DNA from 3 places in the Desulfitobacterium elongatum genome. Region 3 is predicted to be linked to each of the others. Evidence: riboswitches for the same ligand, from Rfam matches in the RefSeq annotation. Region 3 holds a riboswitch; each other region holds the start of a gene.
The links. A riboswitch is a leader RNA that binds a small molecule or an ion and turns the genes downstream of it on or off. The one in region 3 is predicted to bind cyclic di-GMP.
Positions count from the first base shown of each region.

Region 1: it holds a riboswitch for cyclic di-GMP, as region 3 does, so the genes downstream of both, ACZ42W_RS01370 (chemotaxis protein CheW) here and ACZ42W_RS08500 (hypothetical protein) in region 3, are expected to answer to the same signal.
Region 2: it holds a riboswitch for cyclic di-GMP, as region 3 does, so the genes downstream of both, ACZ42W_RS19020 (methyl-accepting chemotaxis protein) here and ACZ42W_RS08500 (hypothetical protein) in region 3, are expected to answer to the same signal.

Region 1 is NZ_AP038772.1:301,306-306,009, reverse strand. Features, by position in the region: gene ACZ42W_RS01380 (DUF2935 domain-containing protein) at 1-876, opposite strand, end outside; gene ACZ42W_RS01375 (methyl-accepting chemotaxis protein) at 1,129-2,280, opposite strand; gene ACZ42W_RS01370 (chemotaxis protein CheW) at 2,301-2,732, opposite strand; cyclic di-GMP riboswitch class I at 2,857-2,942, opposite strand; gene ACZ42W_RS01365 (FMN-dependent NADH-azoreductase) at 3,396-4,031, opposite strand; gene ACZ42W_RS01360 (RNA polymerase sigma factor) at 4,309-4,704, opposite strand, start outside.
Region 2 is NZ_AP038772.1:4,021,928-4,026,631, reverse strand. Features, by position in the region: gene ACZ42W_RS19045 (YitT family protein) at 1-304, shown strand, start outside; gene ACZ42W_RS19040 (zinc-ribbon domain containing protein) at 414-716, opposite strand; gene ACZ42W_RS19035 (DUF502 domain-containing protein) at 1,072-1,626, shown strand; gene ACZ42W_RS19030 (tetratricopeptide repeat protein) at 1,645-2,295, opposite strand; gene ACZ42W_RS19025 (helix-turn-helix domain-containing protein) at 2,685-3,020, opposite strand; cyclic di-GMP riboswitch class I at 3,209-3,292, shown strand; gene ACZ42W_RS19020 (methyl-accepting chemotaxis protein) at 3,376-4,704, shown strand, end outside.
Region 3 is NZ_AP038772.1:1,791,443-1,796,146, reverse strand. Features, by position in the region: gene ACZ42W_RS08510 (AAA family ATPase) at 1-943, opposite strand, end outside; gene ACZ42W_RS08505 (tetratricopeptide repeat protein) at 992-1,870, opposite strand; gene ACZ42W_RS08500 (hypothetical protein) at 1,848-2,333, opposite strand; cyclic di-GMP riboswitch class I at 2,538-2,622, opposite strand; gene ACZ42W_RS08495 (RHS repeat domain-containing protein) at 2,916-3,341, opposite strand; gene ACZ42W_RS08490 (hypothetical protein) at 3,484-3,948, opposite strand; gene ACZ42W_RS08485 (hypothetical protein) at 3,948-4,412, opposite strand; gene ACZ42W_RS08480 (hypothetical protein) at 4,505-4,704, opposite strand, start outside.

The DNA.
Region 1 (4,704 bases), 1.5 Mb from region 3:
TACATGATCTGCTAAGAGGGGAATAATTATTGATTTAATTTTGCAGATGAGTAACCCTTCTGTACCCGCTGCTTTAAAGTCCCTAAGCGCACGGGTTGCCGTGATAGTTTCCCGTGTTAGCTGGCTAAGAGTTTTTGTACCTTCTACTCTTCCCTGTGCTATATCCTCCAGTTTATTAAACTGGCCAGCAAAGTTATTTGCCTGAAGAATTAAGCCAGACTCAGTAGGGTCAAGTAAATGGCTAATAAACTCAGCGTGCTCAGCCATTTGCCTATTCCAAAACTTTTCCTCTTCCAGAGCTTCCTGAGCAAAATTAACGACCATGCGCTGTTGCAAGCGTTCTAATTGATGAATATAGAGTAGCGCTTCTCTCCGGATATGAATTAATAATAAAGGGAAATTGAAAGTGAACAATTTACATTGCAGCATCCCATCAAGTATATTGGTCTTAAATTGAACCAAAGTACTAGCTAAACCAATTGCTTTCTGATTTAAGACAGCGACTTGGGCCTCTAGGTGTGATTGGTTAATCCCTGCATTGGGGCACAGTCTGAGTTCTTCTGTCGTAATAATTGATTCGATGCTAATACCGGAAAGCTCCTCGGTAATTTGTTCTGCCCGTAGAGTTTTATCTGTTATCCATTCCCCGGAGTTTAATGTTTCCTCGCTAACTACCCCATTAGCTAAGATTAAAGCCTCTTGTAAGACTTCGGCAAATTTACACTTAAACATATCTGCCTGTTGCGCAAATGCGGCATCTTTTGCTACAAAACCAGCTTCCAGAAATATTGAGTGTTCCTTCATAATCCGCCCAAAAAAGAGGTGTAGTTCTAGTGATTCCCGGACAAAATCTCCTGGTTGTAACAGTGCGTTCAAACAAATCCCTCCTCGATGCTTCTTATGCTAAGTCGCATCATTGTATGAATCCAATTAATCCCACCACCTCAAAATGTTAAGAATCTCATGCGGTTGGATTCCTATCAGTAATCGACGTTCTGAATAACGATTTATTGCTTTTGACAGGAAGAAGGAAAAACTGCACCTCCTCTTGTCAGACATAAATACTTTATCACATGTCTAACATTTGGGGTGCAGTTCAGAAGGGTGAGGGCTGTCCAAAGTTATCGACTATAATTGCTTAGCAATACTGTTTAACTCTTCAGCCATCGAAGTTATTTCTTCTATGCTCGCTGTTATCTCTTCTGTAGCGGCCGCTTGTTCCTGACTTGAATGTAAGGAACTTTCGCTCTTTTCACTTACTATTGTTACGTTAGCTTTAATACTATCTGTTAGCTTCTTGATTTTAGGAACTGTGCTCTTTGACTGTTCGGAGAGTTTTCGGATTTCTTCTGCAACAACCCCAAAACCTCTACCAGCTTCACCAGCCCTAGCGGCTTCAATAGCAGCGTTCAACCCAAGCATTTTTGTTTCATCCGCAATTTCCTTAATAAATACTGACACTTCATTAATTTCATCTGAAAGACTAGTTATTCCTTTGATATCTTTATTAAGTTCCTGCTCATTTGTATGTATTTGTGTTGCTGAGGCGGCTAATTGCTCTAAAGCAGCAGAAATTCCAGAGAGACCGTTATCTAGATTTTCGGACATATCACGCAACTGAGCTGCTGTCTTTTTTGGTATAACCATCCCAAAAGTAGCCACAACTTCATTTTCATTGTCTTCATCAAATAATGGATAACTTGCAACAAAAAGCGGTATCCCATACCTACTGGCATCAACCTCTGCTACTGTCATTTGCTTGGTTTTAATGGCTTTAAATGCATTATCGTCTTCTTTCAATTCGTCCCCAATTTGGTTAACTGGCAAATCAAATACTTTAGAAGACTGTCTATGGATATACTTCTGCAAGTCAGTCATATACAATAGAACACCTTCTGGAAACATCTCTGCCAGAATTGGGGCAAAATGATCAAATGCAGCATCAATAGGATGCAAAAGTGGATAATAAGTAGAAAAAGCTCCTATAGCATCTCCAGATTCATCAACTATAGGAATGGAGGTTACTAAAAACCTCATTCCAAATAAAGATCTCGGGACTTTCTCTGTTATTATCTTTTTTTGAGAAGCCGCTCTGCAAGCACTGGTTTCACTCCTAACCCTTGAACCCACACTTAAAACATCAATATCAAAAACATCAGAAGCATTTTTCCAAATTACTTTATCTCCTTCAGTAATCATATACATGGGTCTATTATGTACTGCCTTTGCTTGTACTTCAGCAAACATTTTTAAAGCATTCGATTCATTTACAGAAAGCATAATGCCAACTCTCTTTCATATTAAATTAGAATCTCATTTTTTAATTCTAAAGCATTCAATAATAGGATTAACCGTTGATTGATTTTAGCAATTCCATAGATACTATTTGCTCCAATGGTGGCAATCTCTGTGCTAAGCGTTTCAATTGCTTGTTCGTTAATTTTTACTACCTCAGAAACATCGTCAACAATAATTCCTAAATTGATTCCTTCTAATTCAAGTATAAGAAGCCTATGATCAATACCATTCCCCGATTGCGCAAAGCAGAATTTTTTCTTAAGATCAATGACCGGTATTACTTTACCTCGTAAATTAATAACTCCTTCCATGAAAGCAGATGTATTGGGTATTTTGGTGATTTTTGGTATCCGGACTATTTCCTTTGTGCAGAAAATATCAATACCATATTCTTGTTCCCCTAAGGTAAAAATAACAAATTGATTAATACCCAAAGATATACCTCCTACTCTATTTTTTTATAGGCCTCAATAACGGAATTTTTGTTGTTTTTCAAACCACCATTGTTCCCACTTGGCAATAAAAAAGTCGCTCTAATAAAGAGTGACAAAAATTGGTTTCGGTAACCTGGCAACCATCAGCATAACCTGGAAGGCCCAATAGCTTTGCGTCCTTGGCTTTAGCCAAGTTTGCCTTTGTCACATATATCGATTATAAAATCCGAAAATATAAGAATTTGTATAATATTTCTACATCAAGGATTATAATCCTTCATAAATATCAAAATTGTTTAATGAAGCATGGTGACAATTACTAACTAAAGTGTTAGTAATATTTAATAAAGGTAGTAGATTAAACTTATGACTTTATAAGTTTATGTGAATAAGAAGGATGGCAATTTTAATATAGGTTTAGTAGGAACAAAGTTAGTCCACTATGTATCAACTCTAAAATGGTGTTGCCTTATTGCTGAAAACTTTGTCTGCTGATTTGTCAGACAAGGTACGAAAAATACCGGATATTTAGGGTGCTTAATAAGAAAAATGGTTTACTCCACATAAATAAACAAAACCCGCAAATCCAGTGATATCACTGCTTTGCGGGTTTTCCCAATTTCTTATTTGGTCGGAGCGACACGATTTGAACATGCGGACCCTTTAGAACCTTTTAGCAACCTCTTGAGCCTTAGCGATTGCATTGGCTTTTATTTCTTCCGCTTTATCAGGTGTTGCATTTGCACCTTCTACAATAATAGATTCCTTATCGGTAATTCCAATAAAAGAGAGTATCGTATTGATATATTTATCTCCCATTTCAAGCCCAACAGCAGGGCCACTGGAGTATACCCCTCCTCTAGCTTGGATGTGAACAGCTTTTTTATCAGTTAGTAATCCAACGGGTCCATTCTCTGTATATTTAAATGTCTTACCTGCAATACAAATGTTATCGATGTAAGCTTTCATCTTTGGAGGTACTGTGAAATTCCAAAATGGGGTAACAAATATATACTTATCCGCGGCTAAAAACTGCTCTAATAAAGCATTCATTGCAGATATTTTCTTCTGCTCAACTGGAGTTAATCCGTCAAATGAACTACCCTTTGCAAATTTATCCCATGCGCTAAATACATCTTCATCAATTAAGGGAATATCCATTTTGTATAGGTCTAAATTGATAATCTCGTCATTGGGATTAGCGTTTTTGTATTCCTCAATAAAGGTACTTCCTACTGATAAACTGAGGGACTGTTCCTGGGATTTTGGATTTGCTGTAATATACAATACTTTTGACATTGCTGTATTCTCCTTTTCATTGTTGAACATCTTTTTAATAAAATTGAACATTTTCACCCTACCTTTAAATAAATTGCAATCTAATAACCGTTGAATAGTTCTATAGTTAGGTGGCGCCAACCTTACTTTCATAGATTAAGACGAAACTGATTCGAAAAAGATAGTGATCGAGTCAGAATAAAAAGGCCCATTGAGATAAAATTAAAATAGAAAATCTGGGTAAGGTAAGAAGGAATATTTCCACAGTAGGAGTTTTGTTTAATTTACGTTTAAAATTTTACTCAATCCCGGTTGGGCTTAATTTAAAGGAACCCATATTTTCATAGCCGTTTCCATCAGCTAACGACTTACGAAGCATCGTACGGGCCTTGTGCAAACGCCACTTCACCAGTTCAACCGATATATTTAAAATTTCAGCTACCTCTTTGGTGGAGCACCCACTGATTTCCCTGAGTGTATAGACTTCACGTTGTTGGACAGGGAGTTGAGAGATTGCTTTAAAGAGGATTTTCTTCATTGCTGTTTTTTGACACTTCTGATCGGGGTCTTGGCTTACTGCAGTATTAACTTCGATTTCTTCAGTTGGATTTTCCTTACGCACACAAGTTTTACGCTGATAATCGATCGTGGTATTAACAGCTATACGATATAGCCATGTCGAGATTTTGGACTG
Region 2 (4,704 bases), 2.2 Mb from region 3:
CTATAAGGTTATCGATATAACGATAGAAGGACTTGATGAGTCAAAGGCAGTTTTCATCATTACAGAGAAACAGGATGAGATCGCGGAAATCCTGATGGCCCGGTTGGGTCGAGGGGTAACTCACCTCAGAGGAAAAGGGGGATATTCAGGGGAAATGAAGGGTGTTCTCTATGCTGTGGTGACCCGACTAGAGGTGGCTAAACTTAAAGGGATAATCCAAGAGGTCGACGAAAATGCTTTCGTGACGATTAACGATGTGCATGATGTCATGGGCGGAAACCTTAAGAAAAGAGCTATTCACTAGAGTATTAGCTTCTCGCACAATCGGCTTTCGTCCTGTGCGAGAAGCTAATACGAAAAAAGAACCCTTAAGGATTTCTCCCTAAAGGTTCTTTTGCAAATCAAATTAAATCTTACCAGTTATTCCGTTTGCGTGGTGTGTAGCAATCGCGGCAATATACCGGCTTGTCGCCTGTCGGTTGGAAAGGAACAGTTGTTTCTTTTCCGCAGGAAGAGCAAACAGCTGGGAACATTTCGCGTTGTGGACGGGAAGAATAACCGTTGTTACGGCTTTGAGCTTTTCTTGCAGAACGGCAAGAAGGGCAACGGCCAGGCTCGTTAGTAAAGCCTTTTTCTGCATAGAATTCTTGCTCGGAAGCAGAGAATACAAATTCAGCTCCACAGTCTTTACAGGTTAACACTTTGTCTGCAAACATTTGAAAAAAACCTCCAAGATTTTATTTGACCCGTTGCATGGGAAGTGTCCTTGCTCCCCAAAGCCTCAGGCAATCGAGAAGGTTTCCATCCACAAAAACTAACGAGTTTAAGTCATTATACCTAATATTTATATCTTAGTCAACAATTGTATGTATTTTATAAAATTTTCAATTTGTAGATATGTGGAGAGAATGTACATATTAGAACAATATTCAAATGCCTTGTACGAGCGGATCTTAGGGTGATTAAGCCCGCCCTCAGAAGCTTACTGGGCAGGCGTCTAAGCTAGTGTTATAATGGTTCAAAGTCATTTCATCAACCAAAAAATGTAAGTTTAATAATGGGAGGCAAATTATGAAAAAGATCATTGGTATATTTTTGAAAGGGGCCATTGCGTTGGCCCCGGTGGTCATCACGTTATATATACTCTACAAAATTTATCAAATCATGGATGGTGTTTTTAAAGGGCTGCTGGAATCTGTCGGGCTCTACTTTCCTGGCCTAGGAGCGATAGTTACACTGGCTCTCATCTTTTTGGTGGGGCTCTTAGCATCGAACTGGATTACCAGTCAACTCCTAAAATTGGTCGAAACTCTTTTTGCTAGACTTCCTGTCATCAAAAATATTTACGGAATTATTAAGGATACCATTAATTCATTATCAGGAGATAAGAAAGGATTTTCACATTTGGCGATTGTCGAATTGCCAAATGTACCCGTAAAGCTCCTGGGCTTTGTCACCAACGAGGGAAATAATCGTTTCATCCCAGAAGGATATGTATCTGTTTATCTAATGCAATCCATGCAGTGGGCAGGAAATTTAATCCTTGTCCCTAAAGAATATGTGAAAGAAGTAGATGCAACCTCGGAAGAGGCGATAAAGTTCATTGCTTCAGCTGGGTTGATCTAGAGAAGCTAAGCTTCAGGACTATTTAATCAATGACAGGAACTGAGGATCGCCTTTTACTGGGTTGAAATCCTTTTCTTCACGAGCTACTGCTTTGACTTCAGGTTCAAGGGCAATAGCCGGGCGAAGCCATTCAATGACCTTCTCGACATCTCCTTTGCGTCCGTAAATACTTGCGATTCCATAATAACTCCAAACATCCTTCTCATCTAGCTTGAGTGCTTCTTTATACGCTTCGATCGACTTATCATAATTCCCTGCAAGCTCATAGGCTAAACCCAAGTTGAAATGTGCATAGACAAACTCTGGCTTGATTTGAATCGCTGTTTGGATCAATGAAATTCCCTCACTGTATCGACCCTGAAACGCATAAGTTGCTCCTTTAGCATTAAGTGCTTGATAATTTTTAGGATCAATGGCCAGGGCCTGATTAAAAAGGTCCAGGGCTTCCGTGAACTTGCGGTCATAGTATAGATTTAAGCCTTTCTCATATAGATCAACAGCTCTTTGATTTTCTTCTGGTTTAAAAGCATCAACTTGCTTCTCTATTCTTGATTCCTTATTGTCTTCAGCTTTTATCGGTTTAGGTTCAACAGCCGCTGTGCTATCAGATTCTTCTTTAGACTCCTGGCTTGATGTTGCAGTTGGATTAGCGTTTTCAGGAATTTGCATGGATTGAGACTTTTGGGAACAAGAAACGAGGTTGAATATCAATATAAAACTAAGGATTATTAAGAAGAAGGTTTTCTTTTGTATCTTAGTTTTCCTCCTTAGGCTTAATCTGATTTAATCTATTATAATCTTAGTCGTGAATATGAACAATGGGTCTTGAAGAAATGGAGTTTCAGGGCGTGGAAGTCCCAGAGGTACGTGCGGTCGTTTTTCCGGAATTAGCGGTAACCATTAAGTGAACTCTATCTCACAAACTATAACGGGATTGGCCTTATAGAGGTCGATCCCGTTATAGTTCATTCTATGGAGAATTAGAGCCGATGCTTGGCGAATGAAATGACGATGACACTAAAAGTTTAAGCCATTGATATTAAAAAAGATTTCATAAGTCATAGCTTTGAATTTTTCATTTTCAAAAATGCATTAATCACGTCACTGATAAATAGAAATGATGATTTATCCAAATTGCTTAATGTGCATACAAGTCTTTTTATTTCTAAGTTCTTTAAATCATTATCTTGAATTAGAAATAAGGCGGGATCAATTACCAGAGCATCGGCAATCTTTCCTAATAAATCTAGTGATGGGACTTTTGTTCCACGCTCTATATAGCTAATATAAACCGTACTTACTTCGACCTTCTCTGCAAGCATTTCTTGGGTTAGTCCTTTAAGTTTTCTGAAATATCTAATGTTCTTACTAACTATATTATTGATTTTTATCATTCTTATCACTCCTCACAATAATTGTAAGGGTATATTAACAAATAACTCATAAACTAATAGTTATATAAATATGTTGAAAAATATAACCTGTAGTGTTATGATTTAACTAAATTTAGTGCATGTTGTAAATTTTTGAAGTATTATACAAGGTATTTCTATTTTCTGACACTAAGATTCGAATATGGATATAATGATAAAGGCAAACTTGGTGAAGGTCAGGGACGAAAAGCTATAGGTCGTCCAGTAAGGCTAACAATTGCTGGGTTACAAAGTGAGTTATAGAAATTTGCCGTCATGATGCTTGATTTATGGCGGCTTTTTATTTTTGCGAATTAATAAGAGGGGGAATTTGTAAATGAATTGGTTCAGAAACTGGAAAATAAGGACGAAGATATTATCGCTCGTTGTCCTAATGGCTTTGTTCATAGGAACAGTCGGATTTGTTGGTTATTATTATAATACCAAAGCAAATGCTCAATTAAATGCTATGTACTCAAATTCCTTAATGTCAGTAGAGTATATAAATGATGCACGGGCACAGTCTAGAGCCGGCGAGTCAGCATTCTTTCATTATCTTCTGACACAGGATAAAGCTACTCAACAGAATCTACAAAACGAGATGAAAAGAAGGTCAGGCAACTTTGATAAAAGTTATAGTTCTTACCTGGAACTTGCTACTGACTCTTATGAAAAAGAAAGAGTGTCTAAGATAGAAAAAGAATTTGTCACGTATAGGGCGGAAAGACAAAAAGCTATTGATATAAATCAAGGTGACCCAAAAGGGGCTTACGAATATTTTGCTAATAATGCTCAATCTCATCTCGACACTATAAATGTCATGTTGGAAGAACTTGCTGATTTTAATGTAAAGCATGCGGATGAGGTTAATGCTGAAAATAATCTTGATAATGCAGTGGCTAATAGAATAATTAGTGCTTTACCCATCGTAGCTACCTTATTAGGTCTTATTATAGGATACTTGATTGCTAATTTGATTGCTAATTCTATCAAGAAGGTTTTGGCGAGTGTTGAACGAGTCGCAACTGGAGATTTATCAGTTGTAGATGTCATAATTAAAGATCACGATGAAGTAGGTCAGTTAGCTACGAGCTTCAATCTAATGAAGGGAAATTTACATGCACTCGTTAAGCACGTTGCCCAGTCCTCTGAACAGGTAGCTGCCTCATCTGAAGAGCTCAATGCCATTACTGAAGAAAGTACTCAAGCGGCCAATCAAATAGCGGCATCTATAGAAATGGTGGCACAGGGAACTGAAAAACAAGCGGGTGTGGTTCACAAAACATCATCTGCTATAGAACAAATATCTGCGAGTACTCAGGAAGCTGCCGCGAGTGGTAGCGAGATTACAGATTCCATGGCGAAGACGCTAACGACAACTCAAGCTGGACAAAATGCCTTAGATAGAGTAGCCCGACAAATGAATAGCATAAGTGAAGGAACGGATATGGTACATCATAGAATAACTGAGCTATCAACGAGTTCAGAGGAAATTGGTAATATAGTCCAATTCATTACTGGTATCGCAGACCAAACTAATTTGCTCGCTCTTAATGCGGCAATTGAAGCCGCAAGGGCTGGTGAACATGGCAGAGGATTTGCGGTTGTTGCAGAGGAAGTTCGAAAACTAGCGGAACAATCACGTGAAGCCACAACGCAAATTGCA
Region 3 (4,704 bases):
CAGCAATTTTTAATCTAAAAATTACTTCACGAGCAATTTCATCTGGAGGTGGAACAAAAATAGTCTTGTCAAAGCGTCCAGGCCTCTTAAACGCCGGATCAATATCCCATGGCATATTTGTTGCTCCAATAATCAGTAACTTATCCGTACTGGTATCAATTCCTTCAATCTCTGAAAGCAATTGATCTACTATGGGACGCATATGTTCTGAGGATAACTTTGATCGGTTATACCCCACCGTATCGATCTCATCAAAAAATAGTATACAGGGTCTTTTTGATCTTGCTGTTGAGAATATATCCTTAATATTTTGTGCACTGACACCTAAATAGGGGTCGAGTATATCCGTGATATGTACCGGTATAAAATGTGCATTACATTCCCCTGCTGTTGCTTTCGCAATATATGTTTTGCCGCATCCTGGAGGGCCAAAAAGCAGAATACCCCCTCCAACTTTTTTCTTGAAACGATCGAATAGTCCTGGGTTTACAAAGGGTTTAATAATTTTCATTTTTATTGTCTCTTTTAAATGATCAAGCCCACCGACATCGTTAAAAGCAACGCGAATATTTACCTCTTCTCTGACTTCTCCGCTTGAGTTTCTTCCTCCTTCAATTACGCGCAAAGGAACAGGGCTATTATCGAACTCTTCCGATTCATCGAATTGAGCAATTTCATCTATTTCATTTATCTCATCTATTTCATTCTCAATTTTGGCCTTGTCCATGGCTTCTCCACGAGTATTTTGATTAGATAAATTAGCAAGTTCCACGATGACTTTACTTTTTATTTCATCATCGCAGTATTTTAATGCTTCTGAGAAGGCCATCAAAGCTTCAGGATAATTATTTTGCGCTAAGTATTCACTTCCTAATAAGTACCAAGCATTCCCACTCTGAGGATTTTCATCAACCAGTCTTTTAATAATCTCTATATTATTCATCAAAGACTCCTTTTCTATTAGTGTTATCATCGCTAAATTAACTCAGTTCTATATTTTCCGATTGACACGAATAATAACTTTATAGACCAGCGGCGAAACCCATGTATAAATCACAAGAAGAATATACAATAAAACGATGACTACTAAAATATTAGAATCTATAAAGTTGCTTCCTACTATTATGAAGATAAAAAAAACTACCCAAACTAAAGCTGGCCATTTTACAAAGCGATTAGGGAAAAAGACCCAATGACACTCCTTATCTAACTTCTCCAAAATCATCAGCAAATCGTGATTGGTAGGCTCCAATAAAAATGCTTGTCTGAAATTCTCGCGTGCTTCCCTGACATTTTTATTGTGTAGATTATAAACTCCTATTTTTATCAGCTTTCTCACTTCACTACTTGAATTGTTTAAATACTTTTGTAAAATATTGAGCTGAGCATTCTTATTTTCATAGAGAAGGTAATACAGAAACTTATATTGTAATACTGCTTCATTCTCTGGATCAATCCGCATTGCTTCATCCATTAAAGCGGAGGCTTTCTTCTCATGCCCACATTTGAGCATGAGCATTCCATATGCAGCCAAAGCCGATGCTTCAGAGGGATTAATTCGTAATGCCTCAAGAAAATGCTCTTCAGATTTAACAAATTCCTCAGTATCCATATAAATTCTAGCTAATAGATAATTACATTGTTGCGCAGAGAAACCGTTTGCCATACTTTCTCTGCAATACTCGGTCGCTTCTGAATATGAATTCAAATAGTAATAACAATTCGCCATTAAGAAAAGTAAACTTCCATCATTCGGTTCCTCGGAAAGTAATTGTTCCAACTTAATGATAGCCTGTTGATAACGGTTCATATCCATATATAGAATTACTTCATTTAAAACTACCTTATTAACCCCATATTCGTATGACATTACTAATAATTGGGCCCCCTCCGAATAATAAAATAGATTCACCTACGATACCTACAATTATCCATTTTATTGCATCTTTAAGCATAGGCTTCGTCTCTCCACCCAATAACACATGCTGATTAAATTTTTTCTTCATTACACCATAATAACCCATATATAGCCCAACAGATGCCATTTTATAAGCATATCTTACATATCTGCTCTCGATTAGAATATTCTGTTGAGTATGAGTAATAAAAGCATAGATAATGACTTTGGAAAGCAGAATAATCATACCGAGTCCAATTAATACATTTAGAATCCTTTTATCTATTTTAAGCCATCGACCATTTCGTGTTCCAAGTGCCACAAGTGGGATTATCCCTCCAAAAAAAGCCACATAAAGCAACTTCCCTATTTCGTAGGTCTTTGTCCCCTCAAGATTGTCCTTATTTAAAGAGGGTTGAAATAAACTTTCGCTCATCTGTACTCCTTTATTCATTCCATATTCATCGAATTTACTGTATAAGTCATTCCCCTAAATCGCGATATATCTCATTTATTCTACAATTTCTAAATAACTCCTGCTATCTACCTAGAAGTTCATTTAGTGCTCTTATGATTATAAAAAAAGCCTTTCTCCTATTTGGGAGAAGGACCAAAGAACATAATTCTAATTCTGCTTATAATCAGCAACTTGGCAATCATAGCTCTATAGCCTTAGACCCATAGCTTTGCGTCTCCACTTTTCAGTGGATTTGCCTATTTAATTATTTTCATTTCCATAAACAGTAGATTTTTTGATCTTGTAATAGAATAACATAATTTCTTCGCGGATTTTGTCGTAATTAGCAGCTTGCAAATTCGATTTAGTAAGCTACCTTGGCCTCCTTTGGAGCCATGTGATTTGTTAACTAGACTTGCGTTTGCTCGCTATTGTTCCCAAAATTCTTTCTGTTGGATTGTTTTATTGGTTTTTTGGGATAAGACCTCAATCATCTTTATCCTATCCGATGAACTCTGATCCGGATAACTACGTGAAGACCATATCGTAAGATCATTAAACTCAATGACTTCCAGAATTCCCGTTGCCATTACTATTTCCATTATTATTGTCATTTTTTGCTACAGAATCTCCGAGGTTTAACTGCATGAGCGAATAAATCCCCAAGGATTGAATCTTTTTACTCGGGCCTTTTCCTTGGCCTGGGTTGTCTCCACTTGTTCCGTTTCCATCCGAATCGCCCTTCCCGTTACCTTTGCCAGGTTCTAAGGGAAGAGGAAGCGATTCAAAGGCGTAGACTCCAACCGTTTTGAAAAGTCTATTGCCATCACTGTCATAACCGAAGGTCTGAATTTTACCTTGGTGTTCAGTAATCTGAATCAGTCGGTTTTCACTGTCATAGTTAAGGTAGTGGTTAAAAATTTGTTTGGGGTGTAAATAAAACTCATGCTCAAATCGCCATAGAACTTTAAAAATTACTAAAAACAAAAAAACAGGACATAATCGTCCTGTTTAGTAAAATACCATAAGGTTATGCATTTAAATTCTTCTGCAAATTGAAGAAGCCTTTAGATCGGTAATTACATTTGTTCAATGATTTTCAATTCACTACCGAGTGACCTATAATTAGTTATCTTTCTTCTCTGCATAAATTAAGATATTGACCAAATTCAGGGAATGAATCCCAATTCCTAGACACATCATCGTTCGTTTCTCGTTCTTCAATTTCACCAGTTTTAGAATCTCTTTGTTCCATAACAATGTGACCATTCTCCCGATAACCAAAAATCATACTCTTTAATTCATTCTCAGTATCTCCTTCATACTCCCAATACATTACCGTCCTTAGGAATACCCTTTTATCATCTTTAACTACAAAATCGTAGTTTAAGAATTTCCGAAAATGATTGTCCAAAAAGCTTACTGATACCCATTTATCCGTAACGTTAACGATATACTTCAGTTGACCCCCATCACTTAACACAGCTGTATATGGTTGATGTTTTGCATGAAGAATACTTGCAGTGCTATCTTCAATAATATTCCAAGGCTTCTTTTTAATATTAGACCACTTGTCACAATAGTAAATTTCCATTAATTATACTCCTTCCCGGTAATGTCACGAATAATTATATTCTTCTTAGTAGCCTCGTCAAGAATTGATTGTGGGACTACTTTTGTTTGTACGGGAACTTCCAGAATTAATTCTCCCTCTAGTCGACCACCTTTTAGAGCATTAGGATTAAATTTACCGGCAGAAATTTCTGAACCGGAAGAATACTTTTTAGTGAATTCATTTAGATAGCCAAGAGCTGTCTTTTCTTTAACTTCTGCGAGTTGGGTGAATTTCCTCGAAATTATTTCCTTTCCTGGAACATAGGAGTCAACAACATATTTCTTACCACCTATTTCCTTTGATTCTAATTCTACTTCATTATAAGGGTAGCGAGGACGATTATCTTTATTAAATTTATTTCCCGCTTCCCATTGTTTTTTGACAAAATCCGGTACAGATTTCTTATTAGCTGTATCAACACTTGTTCCCTTACCCCCAGGCACCTCAACCTTCGTCTCAGGGATCTTTGGTACAGCCTGTGTCTGAATCGCAGGAGCATCTCCACAACTTACTGTCTTATTCTTATATAACTTAACTAGTTTCCTGCAACTTTGCCTGGCAAAACACTAAACGCTAATTTCTCTAGCTTATTTAAGCCATAGCCCTCTAAATTGCCGGACAACATGTCCGTTGCAATATCAACGGTCTCACCTACGATGGCTTCACCATATCGTACAGCTGTATTGTACCCTACCGTTTTGGCTGCTTCCACAGATGTAGTCGCATAACGGGCTG